Regions from separate parts of the Shewanella vaxholmensis genome, predicted to be linked through region 3. Evidence: predicted binding sites of a transcription regulator. Region 3 holds the regulator's gene; each other region holds the start of a gene.
The links. The regulator MetJ, encoded in region 3, represses methionine synthesis genes. The targets are predictions, from matches to a motif close to TAGACGTCTAGACGTCTA.
Positions count from the first base shown of each region.

Region 1: a site for MetJ is predicted at 1,526-1,543, ahead of metE (5-methyltetrahydropteroyltriglutamate--homocysteine S-methyltransferase). Genes of this name have one in related genera too.
Region 2: a site for MetJ is predicted at 1,660-1,677, ahead of serA (phosphoglycerate dehydrogenase). Genes of this name have one in related genera too.
Region 4: a site for MetJ is predicted at 1,828-1,845, ahead of metK (methionine adenosyltransferase). Genes of this name have one in related genera too.

Region 1 is NZ_JAUOEV010000010.1:37,578-40,768, forward strand. Features, by position in the region: gene metE (5-methyltetrahydropteroyltriglutamate--homocysteine S-methyltransferase) at 1-1,415, opposite strand, end outside; gene Q4Q46_RS10545 (LysR family transcriptional regulator) at 1,616-2,521, shown strand; gene Q4Q46_RS10550 (HDOD domain-containing protein) at 2,622-3,191, opposite strand, start outside.
Region 2 is NZ_JAUOEV010000017.1:97,712-100,902, reverse strand. Features, by position in the region: gene ygfZ (tRNA-modifying protein YgfZ) at 1-163, opposite strand, end outside; gene serA (phosphoglycerate dehydrogenase) at 342-1,571, opposite strand; gene Q4Q46_RS14990 (DUF2238 domain-containing protein) at 1,726-2,334, shown strand; gene Q4Q46_RS14985 (helix-turn-helix transcriptional regulator) at 2,731-3,191, shown strand, end outside.
Region 3 is NZ_JAUOEV010000010.1:151,100-154,290, forward strand. Features, by position in the region: gene Q4Q46_RS11025 (bifunctional aspartate kinase/homoserine dehydrogenase II) at 1-275, opposite strand, end outside; gene metB (cystathionine gamma-synthase) at 287-1,450, opposite strand; gene metJ (met regulon transcriptional regulator MetJ) at 1,663-1,977, shown strand; gene Q4Q46_RS11040 (sulfite exporter TauE/SafE family protein) at 2,059-2,802, shown strand; gene nrfD (NrfD/PsrC family molybdoenzyme membrane anchor subunit) at 2,908-3,191, opposite strand, start outside.
Region 4 is NZ_JAUOEV010000002.1:291,001-294,191, forward strand. Features, by position in the region: gene tkt (transketolase) at 1-1,443, opposite strand, end outside; gene metK (methionine adenosyltransferase) at 1,888-3,039, shown strand.

The sequences.
Region 1 (3,191 bases), 110 kb from region 3:
CGTTCGATAGTATCGCGGGTCACTTGCTGTAACTGCTCTGTATATTGCGCATCGTTGAGCTCCCCCTTACGCCAGCGGCTGCGTAGTCCGCGGATTGCCGGTGTTTGTGGGAACGAACCTATGGTAGTGGTGGGTAACAGAGGTAAATGGTATTTTTGCTGCTGCACGCTTTGGCGCACACTGAAATCACTGACACGCTCGTAATCCGCAGTGGTTAATGCCGCAACACGCTCAATCACTTGCTTATCTGCAGCCTGCGCTTTGGCTTGACGACGAGCGATACAAAAAGTACTGATTTTTTGTGCTTCATCCGAATTAGGCGCCAACAATAATTGGCGAATTTTGCTCAATTCCAACAGTTTCTGCTTAGCAAAGGCTAACTGCTTACGCAGCACAGGTAATAGTTTGACTTCAACATCTAAATCGACTGGGCTGTGCAGCAATGAACATGATGTGCCAATCCACAGACGATCGCCTAAATCACGCGCCACTGCGCCAATACGCTCAGCAATCAAATCGATTTCTGCCGCCCACACGTTACGGCCATTAACCACGCCCACCGACAAAATTTGCTCACTGCGCAACGCATTTGCAAACACAGCCAGTTGTTCTGGCGCAGTAACTAAATCTAAGTGCAAACCAGCAACAGGCAAGGCAGATACTAGGGCTTGATGATGCACAATACCGCCATAATAACTCGCCAAAAGAACCTTGACGTTTATAGTGCTTAGCGCTTGATAAGTCTCTGCTATCGCCGCTTGCCACTGCGCGTCTAACTCTAATGCCAACACAGGCTCATCTAACTGCACCCATTCCACACCTTGGGCGGCGAAACGCGCCAAGATGTCAGCATAAGCTGTTAATAAATGAGGCAATAAACTTAACTTATCGAACTCTTGACCCACAGTTTTAGCAAGGTGCAAGTAACTAACAGGGCCGAGTAGCACAGGTTTTGCTTTATAGCCTAGCGCTTGCGCTTCGCTGACTTCATCAAAAAACTGCTCGTAAGCAATCGAAAACTCTTGGTTTTGCGTCAGCTCTGGCACCAAATAATGATAATTAGTATTGAAATATTTGGTCATTTCAGAGGCTGGCGCATCTTGGCCTGTCGGCGCTCTGCCGCGGGCAACGCGGAATAAAGTATCGAGATCGATAGCGCCTTCACCACGATGACGCTCAGGGATGGCATTCAAGGTCGCACTCAGGGTTAATACTTGATCGTAAAAGGCAAAATCCCCCACGGGCACTTGCTCGACGCCCGCTGCGGTTTGCCACTGCCAATGGGTACGGCGCAGTTCACTCGCTACTTCACATAATTCGGCTTGAGTACTCTCACCACGCCAGTATTTTTCTAAGGCAAATTTCAATTCACGTCGACGCCCGATACGGGGAAACCCAAGACTATTTAATTGCATACCCTATCTTCCTTTATTTGAGATAAGCCAAATTCGGCACTTGCACCCACCAGATTGTGTTCTCTTGGCACTTTTCAGTATTTCCGCCTTGATAAATAACAATGGGCGTCTGGACGTCTAGAAGTTTATTGTGTTAGTCTCTATTCCAGCAACCGAATTGATTTCAAGCACAACATGAGCGAAATTCACCTGGAGTGAACATGATCGAACTAAGACATCTGCGAACCTTAATGGCCCTGAAGGAAAGTGGCAGTTTGGCGGGCGCAGCCAAAAAACGTTTTGTCACTCAATCCGCCCTCTCCCACCAAATAAAGGAGTTGGAGCAAAGGATTAACTCGCCTATTTTTGTGCGTAAAAGTAAGCCGCTGTCATTCACCCAAGAAGGTGCGCGTCTGCTTCATCTCGCGGAAGAGATTTTGCCTAAGGTGCTAGAAACCGAGACAGATCTTAAGAATGGCCTTGAAACCGAAACCAATCAGTTACGTGTCGGCATTGAGTGTCACAGCTGTTTTCGCTGGTTAATGCCTGTGATGGAGCAATTTAGACAAGAACATCCCCAAGCCGAGTTAGACTTGTCGAGCCGTCACTTGTTTGACTCGCTCAATGCCCTAGAAATGGGCGAACTGGATATAGTGCTGACCTCAGATCCTGTGCCTGGGCATTCACTTGCTTATCAGCATTTGTTTGATTTTGAAGTAAAGTTAGTGGTTGCTAAAGATCATCCGCTAGCGAAAGAGCCCTATGTCACCCCTAAGCAATTAGCGCGTTTACCGATAATTAGCTATCCCGTACCGCTGACGCGTTTAGACATTTATCGCCACTTTTTAGAACCTGCGGGCATAGAAGCGGGTGAGCAAAAAACCTGTGATTTGACCATGATGTTATTGCAACGTATCGCCTGCAAAGATGGTATCGCTGCCCTGCCGAACTGGTCGATAAATGAAGGTCACGGCTTAAGCCTTACTACGGTAAAGCTAGGACAAGAAGGCTTAAAACGGCCTCTATTTGGCGCCTATCGCCGCCATAGTGCTAACTCAACATTGATCCAAAATTGGTTACAACTGGTGGCGAGTGAAGGTTTATCTCGCCAGCAGAAGACAAATTAATACCGGTAAAATCTAATAAAGAAGCCTGCGAATGCAGGCTTTTTTATTGAATTAAATGGTTATTTTATTCGTTCAAACCGTTATTTGTCGCATCTAAATATTACAGCGGATTCATCAATAGACCACGCATAGACAATACGCGGCGCAGGATTAAACCAGGGGAATTCGAATTACGGGTCTGACGCAAATTATGGGCAATCATAAACTCTTGGCGTAAATCCTGATCTAAATCTAACGCTTCGAACGCTTCAATGGTTAATGTCTGCTGTTGATTATCAATCAATGACTTGATTACACTTAAAGGGAATGATTGTTCGGCATTAGCATTTAAATAGGCAAATGCGGTCAGTGCAATAATTTGGCCGAACACACTGAACAGGGCCAAGGTTTGCACTTCATCAGCATCAACCTCGACGCCTTCCATATCCGCTAAACTGTCCACCGCATCCGTTGCAATATCTTCAGTCAACTTCCAATAACCTTGGACCAACTTTTTATAGGGCTGCGGCAGCTCATCGAGACGCTCTTTCAGATAAAACGTAAAGGCATAGCGATAGATATTCACTTGACCTAAGCGGATCAAAGCTTCTTTCAAGGAGCGAGTTTTATGATTTTCCACTACAGCTGCCTGTGCGGAATTGCTGCGCATTAACATGTGCGCCGCCAATGC
Region 2 (3,191 bases), on a different contig from region 3:
CTGTGGCCAATGAGCTGATATCTGTGGTCACTTGGCCATGGATAAAACTGCGGCCTTGTTCTCCAACGACTTTGATGAGGCCCAAATGAGATAAGTTGGCAAGCATAAGTGGAGGCAAGGTAGCGTCCAGATCCCAATGGGGCGTAGAAACTGAAATAGTCATAGCGAGATCCTGAAAATAAAGACGATGTGAGAGGCTAGATTGTAACGGAATTCCAGTTGGCTCAAAAGCATAAGGCGCACATATCTGTGAATGATCTGTGCGCCTTATTATGTGTGCTTTAGTCGATAGGCTTAAAGCGAGTGGAGTTTAAAGTTTAAAACAGCACGCGGGTACGCAGTTAAAACAGCACGCGGGTACGCAGTGTGCCTTCAATGGCCTTCAATTCCACTAAAGCTTCTTCGGCTTGGTGGGTGTCGACTTCCATGACCACATAACCAATTTCTGCGGTGGTTTGCAGATATTGCGCGGCAATGTTGATGCCTTTTTCCGAGAAGGCTTGGTTGATCTTGATCAGCACGCCTGGACGGTTTTGGTGAATATGCAGTAAGCGTGAGGTGCCTTTATGCATAGGCAGCGAAACTTCAGGGAAGTTAACTGCAGATACGGTCGATCCATTGTCTGAGTATTTAGCGAGCTTGCCAGCGACTTCGATACCAATGTTTTCTTGGGCTTCAGCAGTACTACCACCCACATGCGGTGTCAGCAATACGTTATCAAGACCTCGAAGTGGGCTGATAAATTCATCGTCATTCGATTGCGGCTCAACTGGGAACACATCAATCGCCGCGCCCGCAAGGTGGCGCTCTTTGAGTGCGACTGTTAAGGCCTCGATATCGACTACAGTGCCGCGTGATGCGTTGATAAAGATGCTGCCCTTTTTCATCGCCGCAAATTCAGCTGCGCCTATCATGTCTTTGGTTTGTGGGGTTTCAGGTACGTGTAAGCTCACTACGTCAGCTTGCGCCAGTAATTGTTCCATTGAATGAATTTGTTGTGCATTGCCTAGCGGCAGTTTGTCTTCGATATCGAAGAACACCACGCGCATGCCCAGCGTCTCAGCCAGAATACCAAGCTGAGTACCGATATGACCGTAACCGATTACGCCTAAGGTTTTTCCGCGCACTTCGTAGCTGCCAGCGGCGGTTTTCATCCAGCCACCACGGTGGGCGATGGCGTTACGCTCAGGGATACCGCGCATCAGCATAATGATTTCGCCAATCACGAGTTCGGCAACACTTCGCGTGTTGGAGAATGGTGCGTTAAATACTGGGATACCAAGGGATTCGGCGGTGGCAAGATCAACTTGGTTGGTTCCGATACAGAAGCAACCGATCGCGATCAACTTCTCGGCACGTTTCAGCACCTCGGCAGTTAATTGGGTACGTGAACGAAGTCCCACGAAATGTGCATCTTTGATGGATTCAATTAATGCTTCATCGCCTAATGAGGCTTTGTGGTATTCGATGTTGGTGTATCCCGCACGCTCAAGTACATCGACTGCAGATTGGTGGACGCCTTCCAACAGCAGGATCTTGATCTTATCCTTGTCCAGCGAATGTTTCGCCATGATATGGGTACCCTCTAATTAATAGAAATGTTTCTTATGATATGCTGACAACCTTCACCCACCAAAATAGCACTTTTTTTACTCAGTGTGGAGGGCTAGATGGCTAAAGTTAATATTCTAAATTAAGAACAATATCGCATAAGAGGAAGAAACATTGAATAACAAAATCGCGTGGTGTGCTATTTACCTCTTAGTGCTCGTTTGGTCGGCAATAAATCCCGCAGATCCTTTCACTTGGTGGCTCGAAGCGGCTCCCGCATTAGTGGCTGTGCCACTGCTATTTTTTACCCGCAAACGCTTCCCATTAACGCCGCTGGTGTATGTTTTAGTGTTAGCCCATTGCTGTGTGCTGTTTGTCGGCGCGCATTACACCTATGCTGAAGTGCCATTATTCGACACGATTGCCCATTGGATGGGTTCAGAACGTAATAATTACGACAAGTTAGGTCACTTTGCGCAAGGTTTTATCCCTGCCATGTTAGCGCGTGAAATTATGCTGCGTAATCAAGCGGTCAAACCCGGTGCTTGGTGTGCGTTTTTGGTCACATGTTTTGTGCTCGCGTTTTCGGCGTTTTATGAACTCATTGAATGGTGGGTTGCAGTGGCAACAGGTGAAGGCGCTGAAGCCTTTTTGGGAACCCAAGGCTATGTGTGGGACACTCAATCAGATATGTTAATGGCATTAATTGGCGCAATTGTCGCACTCGTTTTATTGTCTCGTTTTCAAGATAAGCAAATAGCAGCACTTAAACTCAGACGCTAGTGGCCGTGAGTTGCTGATTGTTTCAGCTTGAGTCATAAGTTCATTCTTCCATAAAGCTTCTAACATGAGTGTGATGGCATTTAGCTGTCACACTTTCTTATTGCCTGTATGTTATTTTTGTGTTGCAACTTTCGATGGGTGTCTTCATAGTTTGAAAGTACTAGATTTCGTGAGTCGGTTAAACCTAATGGAGTTTTATGCTGTTATTCCAATTATATTCCGTCAGTTAGTCGAACTTACTAGGATTTAAAAGGGAATAGTACATTTGGGTGATGTTTTTCAGTCTTTAACTAGTCAGAATCAACTAGGTTAATGGAATGTTTAAAAATCTAACTAAAGAGGCTGGTCAAACATACCATTTTGCTAATAGAAAATACTTTTCAGGGAGGAGAGTCATTGAGCACAATTAATGAATTAGTTTTTTTACATCAAATGGCGGCACCATGTCATTTAGCGTTACTCGCTGAATCCATAGGCTTGAAAACTCGTATCGTTAAGCATGCGGCGGAATTAGATTTAGATAAGAGTCGTCGAAGTTTTTATCTGATCACCCAAAAGGGCGCTGCACTCGATAACAAGGGGATCCCTTTACTGGCTTCGCGCTTAGTATCACATTTCCCCGTGGCGCTGTACCAAGTTGAGCGTGACTCTTTAGATCAAGAGTCGGCTATGTTACTCGGTATTCGTGGCCTGTTGTTTGCCGATCAACGTTTGGATTTGATGTTGACGGGTTTGCGTAAAATGGTGGCAGAGGAACTTTGGTACGACAGAACATTACTGAGTAAAGTGTTCCGTCGTGTAGTACAAAAGCTCGATGGCAATAATGAGATGCTCTCCGATACAGTGGCTATGCTACA
Region 3 (3,191 bases):
CGCTCGCGCAGATCGCGGGCTTGTTCGTTCGACAATAACTGCTCTACCAACCCTTGTTGGTAGCTGGTCAGCACTTGTAATTCTTCTTGCCACAACTGACCCGCATCACGCAGCGCTAATAATTTATACAGGAAATTCGTGCTCTTACCCGCCGCAGAGACCACCACAAGGTCATCGCTATGACCGTGGGTTAACAGGATATGGGCGACTCGGCGATAACAATCGGCATCCGCTAAACTGGAGCCACCAAATTTATGTAAGTGACAACGTGCCATCTATTATTCCTCTACTGACAAGCCGCAACGGCGGCTAATCCTGCTTGAATATCTGCAACTAAATCGGCGGCATCTTCAATACCCACCGATAGACGCAATAGGGTGTCTTTAATGCCTGCCTCAAAACGCGCCTGCGGCTCCATGGCTCTGTGGGTCATAGTTGCGGGCACGGCCACCAAACTTTCAACGCCACCTAAACTTTCCGCCACGCTAAATAAGCTGAGTGCACCTAAAAAGGCCACCACTTCGGCCTCGCCGCCTTTGAGCTCAAAACTCAGCATAGCGCCAAAGCCTTGTTGTTGCTTGGCTGCAATCGCATGACCTGGGTGATCCGCAAGACCGGGGTAATAAACTTTGCTCACCACAGGGCTTTGCGTTAATACCTCAACAATGCGCTGGGCATTGGCTTGATGTTCACGAATTCGCACCGCTAAGGTGCGTAGGCCGCGCAGGGTTAAGTAACTATCAAAAGCCGATCCCGTTAAGCCTAACGTGTTCGACCACCAATGTAAGCTTTCGCCAATTTGTGCATCTTTGGCAACCACTGCGCCGCCAACCACATCGCTGTGACCATTGATGTATTTAGTGGTGGAGTGGATAACGATATCCGCGCCTAACAATAGGGGTTGTTGCAATATCGGCGATAAAAAAGTGTTATCGACCACCACCAGCGCGCCGACCCCATGGCTCGCCTTAGCAATAGCTTCGATATCCACCACACGCAATAACGGGTTCGATGGGGTTTCGAGCCACACCATCTTAGGATTCTGCGCAATGGCGGCGGCTAACGCTTGGCTGTCGGTTTGGTCGACCACAATGAGCTTAAACTGGCCTTTCTTCGCCAAGTTGGTAAATAAACGGTAGGAACCACCATAGCAATCATGGGGCACAACTAATAGGTCATCGGGGCCGAGTAAAGTAGTCACTAAGGTGATGGCCGCCATGCCAGTGCACGTCACTATGCCAGTGGCGCCTTTTTCTAATTGCGCTAATGCTTCGCCTAAAATGCAGCGCGTTGGGTTGCCTGAACGACTGTAATCGAATTCGCGGGGATTTTTATGACCATCGAAGGCGTAATTAGTCGACAAATAAATCGGTGGCACAACTGCGCCATATTGAGTATCGCTTTCGATACCCTGACGCACTGCCAGTGTGGCTAATTGACGCTCTGCCATGGGTGGACTCCTAAATTCGGTAGACTGATAGAGATGTCTGGACGTCTAAATGTACCTAAGCACAACGCCATCGTCAATAGGCGTTAAGACGTTTAGACGTCTAAACATAAAGAAATCTGTTTGCAATCACAAAGAAATAGTAGCAATAATTTGACTGTTGTTTGTAAGGGTTTAAAATCTGCCCCGAATTTAGCGTTATAACAGGTGAGTCAATGACTGAATGGAATGGGGAATACATCAGCCCCTATGCTGAACATGGCAAGAAGAATGAACAAGTAAAGAAAATTACTGTGTCTATTCCGCTCAAAGTGCTAAAAGTCCTCACGGATGAACGTACGCGTCGTCAGGTCAATAATTTGCGTCACGCCACCAACAGCGAGCTGTTGTGTGAGGCATTTTTGCACGCCTACACTGGCCAGCCATTGCCTAACGATGAAGATCTGTCAAAAGACAGCCCAGACAGTATTCCCGCCGAAGCCAAGTTGCTGATGGACGAGATGGGGATCGAGTGGGAAGATATGGAATAGCGACTCGTCGCTTTCAAAGTCATATCACAGTGCTCATCAATAGGGATCGTTAACGATCCCTTTTTGTTTATATGGAATCCTATGTTTTCTCTAATAGATCCACAGACACTCGCCTTAGCCTCGCTGGTCGTGTTTCTTGGCGCCTTAACCCAGAGCCTGATTGGATTTGGACTTGCGGTGGTAGCCAGTCCTTTGCTGTATATCGTCGACCCCGATCTCGTGCCCGGTCCCGTTATCGCCATGGGATTTACCATAGCATTACTGACCTTATTCCGTGAACGTGGCCACTTAGAATTCAATGGCTTGCAATATGCACTCTTAGGTCGCGTGCCCGGCGGTTTTATCGGCGCAAGTCTATTACTGTTTGCACCTCAGCCCATACTCGGGTTATCCATCGCCGCCATTGTAGCGGTCGCGGTGATCCTTAGCCTGTATAAATTCAGCCTACCCGTGAATAAGAAAACCCTCTTCGGCGCGGGTGTCGTCTCGGGGATTTTCGGTAATATTGCCGCTATTGGTGGCCCGCCGATGGCGATTCTATTGTCAGGCAAAGACGCTTCGCAGTTTCGCGCCGCCCTGTCGGCCTTCTTCATTTTTAGTTCCACCATAGCTATGGTCATTCTGGCGATCACTGGCTTATTAGAATTGAAGCACCTGTGGCTGTCGTTGATGTTGCTACCTTCAGTGCTTTTAGGGTATTTAGTCGCGGGGCGATTGGTGGGCAGTGTCGATAAAGACAAGACTAAAATAGCGACCTTAGTCCTGTGCAGTATCAGCGCCTTAGTGCTAACGGTGAAGTCGGTTATCGAGTTATTACCCCAATAAGCGTCCTGCTTGTACTGGCAAACCTTCTCAAGATTCAAACAATAAAAAAGCACTGACATTGCCAGTGCTTTTCTTTATCTATCAATATCTAAAGCCAGCTTACACTCAGCTTAAATAGCTTTGCCCTGCGTACACAATAAAGTGTCTTAAGGCGAGTACGCCCGTTAAGCTCGCACAAGCCACCATGATCATCGCGCCCTTAGTGTGGCGAGTCGCGGCGGGTAGCAGCATAAACAGCAATGGAATACCAAAACCTATACCGACAACGCCTATCCAGAACACGCTTGCCCATAACCCAGACGTTAACGATGCTAAGGCCGCAGCCGCCGCGCCGCCCTTGAAGTACAAGGCGCAGAACAACATGAACAGGAACAGAATTTCAATCGCCA
Region 4 (3,191 bases), on a different contig from region 3:
AGCTAATTGCTCAACTGGCTGATGCGTTGGACCATCTTCACCTTGACCGATAGAGTCATGGGTATAAACGAAGATGTTTTGAATGCCCATCAGCGCCGACATGCGGACTGCGTTACGGGCGTATTCCATGAACATCATGAAAGTTGCGCCGTAATTGATGAAACCACCATGCAGCGAAGCACCGTTCATAATGCCGCTCATGCCAAATTCACGCACGCCGTAGTAAATATAGTTACCGGCTGGATCGTCTTGAATACCTTTAGAACCTGACCACAGTGTCAAGTTAGAACCCGCTAAGTCAGCAGAGCCGCCTAACAGTTCAGGTAACATAGCACCGAAAGCACCGATGGCATTTTGTGAGGCTTTACGGCTCGCAATACCTTCGGCTTTGTCCTGTGATGCTTGCACGAATGCCTGCGCTTTTTCTTCAAAATCAGCAGGTAATTCACCTTTCAGTACACGGCGCTCATATTCAGCAGCCAGTTCTGGGTGAGCTGCGCTATAAGCCGCAAACTTCTCGTTCCATGCTGCTTCACGGGCAGCACCGGCTTCTTTGGCATCCCAACCGGCATAAACGTCAGCAGGGATTTCAAACGGTGCGTATGGCCAGCCAAGGAATTCACGGGCTGCTGCGATTTCCGCATCGCCTAATGGCGCGCCGTGGCAATCGTGGCTGCCAGATTTGTTGGGTGAACCAAAACCGATAATGGTTTTGCAGCAAATCATGGTTGGTTTATCGGTCACCGCTTTAGCCGCTTCGATAGCAGCACGGATTGCCGCGCTATCATGACCGTCAACACCGGCAATCACATGCCAGCCGTAAGCTTCAAAACGCTTTGGCGTATCATCGGTGAACCAGCCTTCAACATGGCCATCGATAGAAATACCGTTGTCATCCCAAAATGCGACCAGTTTGCCTAGACCTAAAGTACCGGCTAATGAACAGGCTTCGTGGGAAATACCTTCCATCAAACAGCCGTCGCCGACGAAGCAGTAAGTGTAGTGATCAACGATATCGTGACCATCACGGTTAAACTGTGCCGCTAAGGTTTTTTCAGCAATCGCCATACCGACAGCATTGCTGATGCCCGCGCCGAGTGGACCCGTTGTGGTTTCAACACCTGGGGTGTAACCGTATTCTGGGTGACCCGGGGTTTTTGAATGCAATTGACGGAACTGTTTCAGCTCTTCGATTGGTAATTCATAACCTGTCAGGTGAAGTAAAGAGTAGATCAGCATTGAACCGTGACCGTTAGAAAGGACGAAACGGTCTCTATCTACCCATTTAGGATTGGTCGGGTTGTGCTTAAGGAAATCATTCCACAGCACTTCAGCAATATCTGCCATACCCATTGGGGCGCCGGGATGGCCTGAATTTGCTTTTTGAACTGCATCCATACTTAACGCACGGATTGCGTTTGCGAGTACTTTACGGGAAGACATGCTCTCTCCTGCTTGTTTGTGGGGTCTAGCGGGCAATTTGGATGCATATTTTCCCCTACATGCCAGTGTGACGCAAACTAAAATTATCATTCACTCAGCAAAAGATGGCCGAATATATTCCCAAACAACCTGAAGATGCAGGATTCAGGTAGCTAGATATATAAGCTGCAGAAACAAGCTAGTCACTTTACTGGCGTTTACTTGAGTGGGCATAGCAAGGATCACTTGTAATGGAGAAATAAATTTATTAAAAATCGATTAGTCCTAATGCCATGAAATATAATAAAAATAACTTCTTTAAGACTAAATATAGTCGTTTTCAGGTCACAATCTGAGAGGATTTTTTCTCACTGGGGGTGATCGGCAATCGGATTTAAACTAAAATAGCCGTCTAGATGTAGATGCTTCTACACGTTTGAATGCTAACGACGAGATTTTCCTACTATGGCAAAGCACTTGTTTACTTCTGAGTCGGTCTCAGAAGGTCATCCCGATAAGATTGCAGATCAGATTTCTGATGCTGTGCTAGATGCAATTCTGGCTCAAGATCCAAAAGCACGCGTGGCGTGTGAAACTTATGTCAAAACTGGCATGGTATTAGTCGGTGGCGAAGTCACGACTTCTGCTTGGGTTGATATCGAAGAAATCACCCGTAAAACGGTGCGTGAAATTGGTTATACTCACTCAGATATGGGTTTTGATGCAGACTCGTGCGCGGTATTAAACGCCATTGGTAAGCAATCACCTGATATCAATCAAGGTGTAGACCGTGCTGACCCTGCTGAGCAAGGTGCAGGCGACCAAGGGTTAATGTTTGGCTATGCCAACAACGAAACCGACGTCCTAATGCCAGCGCCTATCACTTATGCCCACGCATTAGTGAAGCGTCAGTCTGAAGTGCGTAAAAACGGCACCCTGCCTTGGTTACGCCCAGATGCGAAAAGCCAAGTCACATTTGCCTATGATGATGGCAAAATTGTTGGTATTGATGCTGTCGTATTGTCGACTCAGCACAGAGATGACGTATCACAAGCCGACTTAATTGAAGGCGTGATGGAAACCATCATCAAGCCAGTATTACCGGCTCAATGGCTAAACAAAGACACTAAGTTCTTTATCAACCCAACTGGCCGTTTTGTTATCGGTGGTCCAGTAGGCGATTGCGGCTTAACCGGTCGTAAGATCATCGTTGACACCTACGGCGGCATGGCCCGTCATGGTGGTGGCGCATTCTCTGGTAAAGACCCATCAAAAGTTGACCGTAGCGCGGCATATGCTGCCCGTTATGTGGCAAAAAACATCGTTGCAGCAGGTCTTGCTGATCGCTGTGAAATCCAAGTGTCTTACGCTATTGGTGTGGCAGAGCCGACTTCTATCAGCATCGAAACCTTCGGTACGGGTAAAGTGTCTGAAGATTTGTTGATCAAGTTAGTACGTCAACACTTCGAACTGCGTCCATACGGTTTAACGGCCATGCTCGATTTAGCACGTCCGATTTATCAAGCGACTGCCGCTTATGGCCACTTTGGTCGTAACGAATTCCCTTGGGAAGCAACTGACAAAGCTGAAGCACTTCGCGCTGACGCGGGTCTATAATCGGTTTCGATTAAAACCCGTTAAGATTGCAAAGCATAAAAACCGCTACCCAGCGGTTTTTTTATGCCTGAAATTTGGGTTCCCCAAAGCAAAATCATTGTATCGCCAGTGGTGCTGCATTCATTGTCATTGTTTCCCCTATGACTCACCAC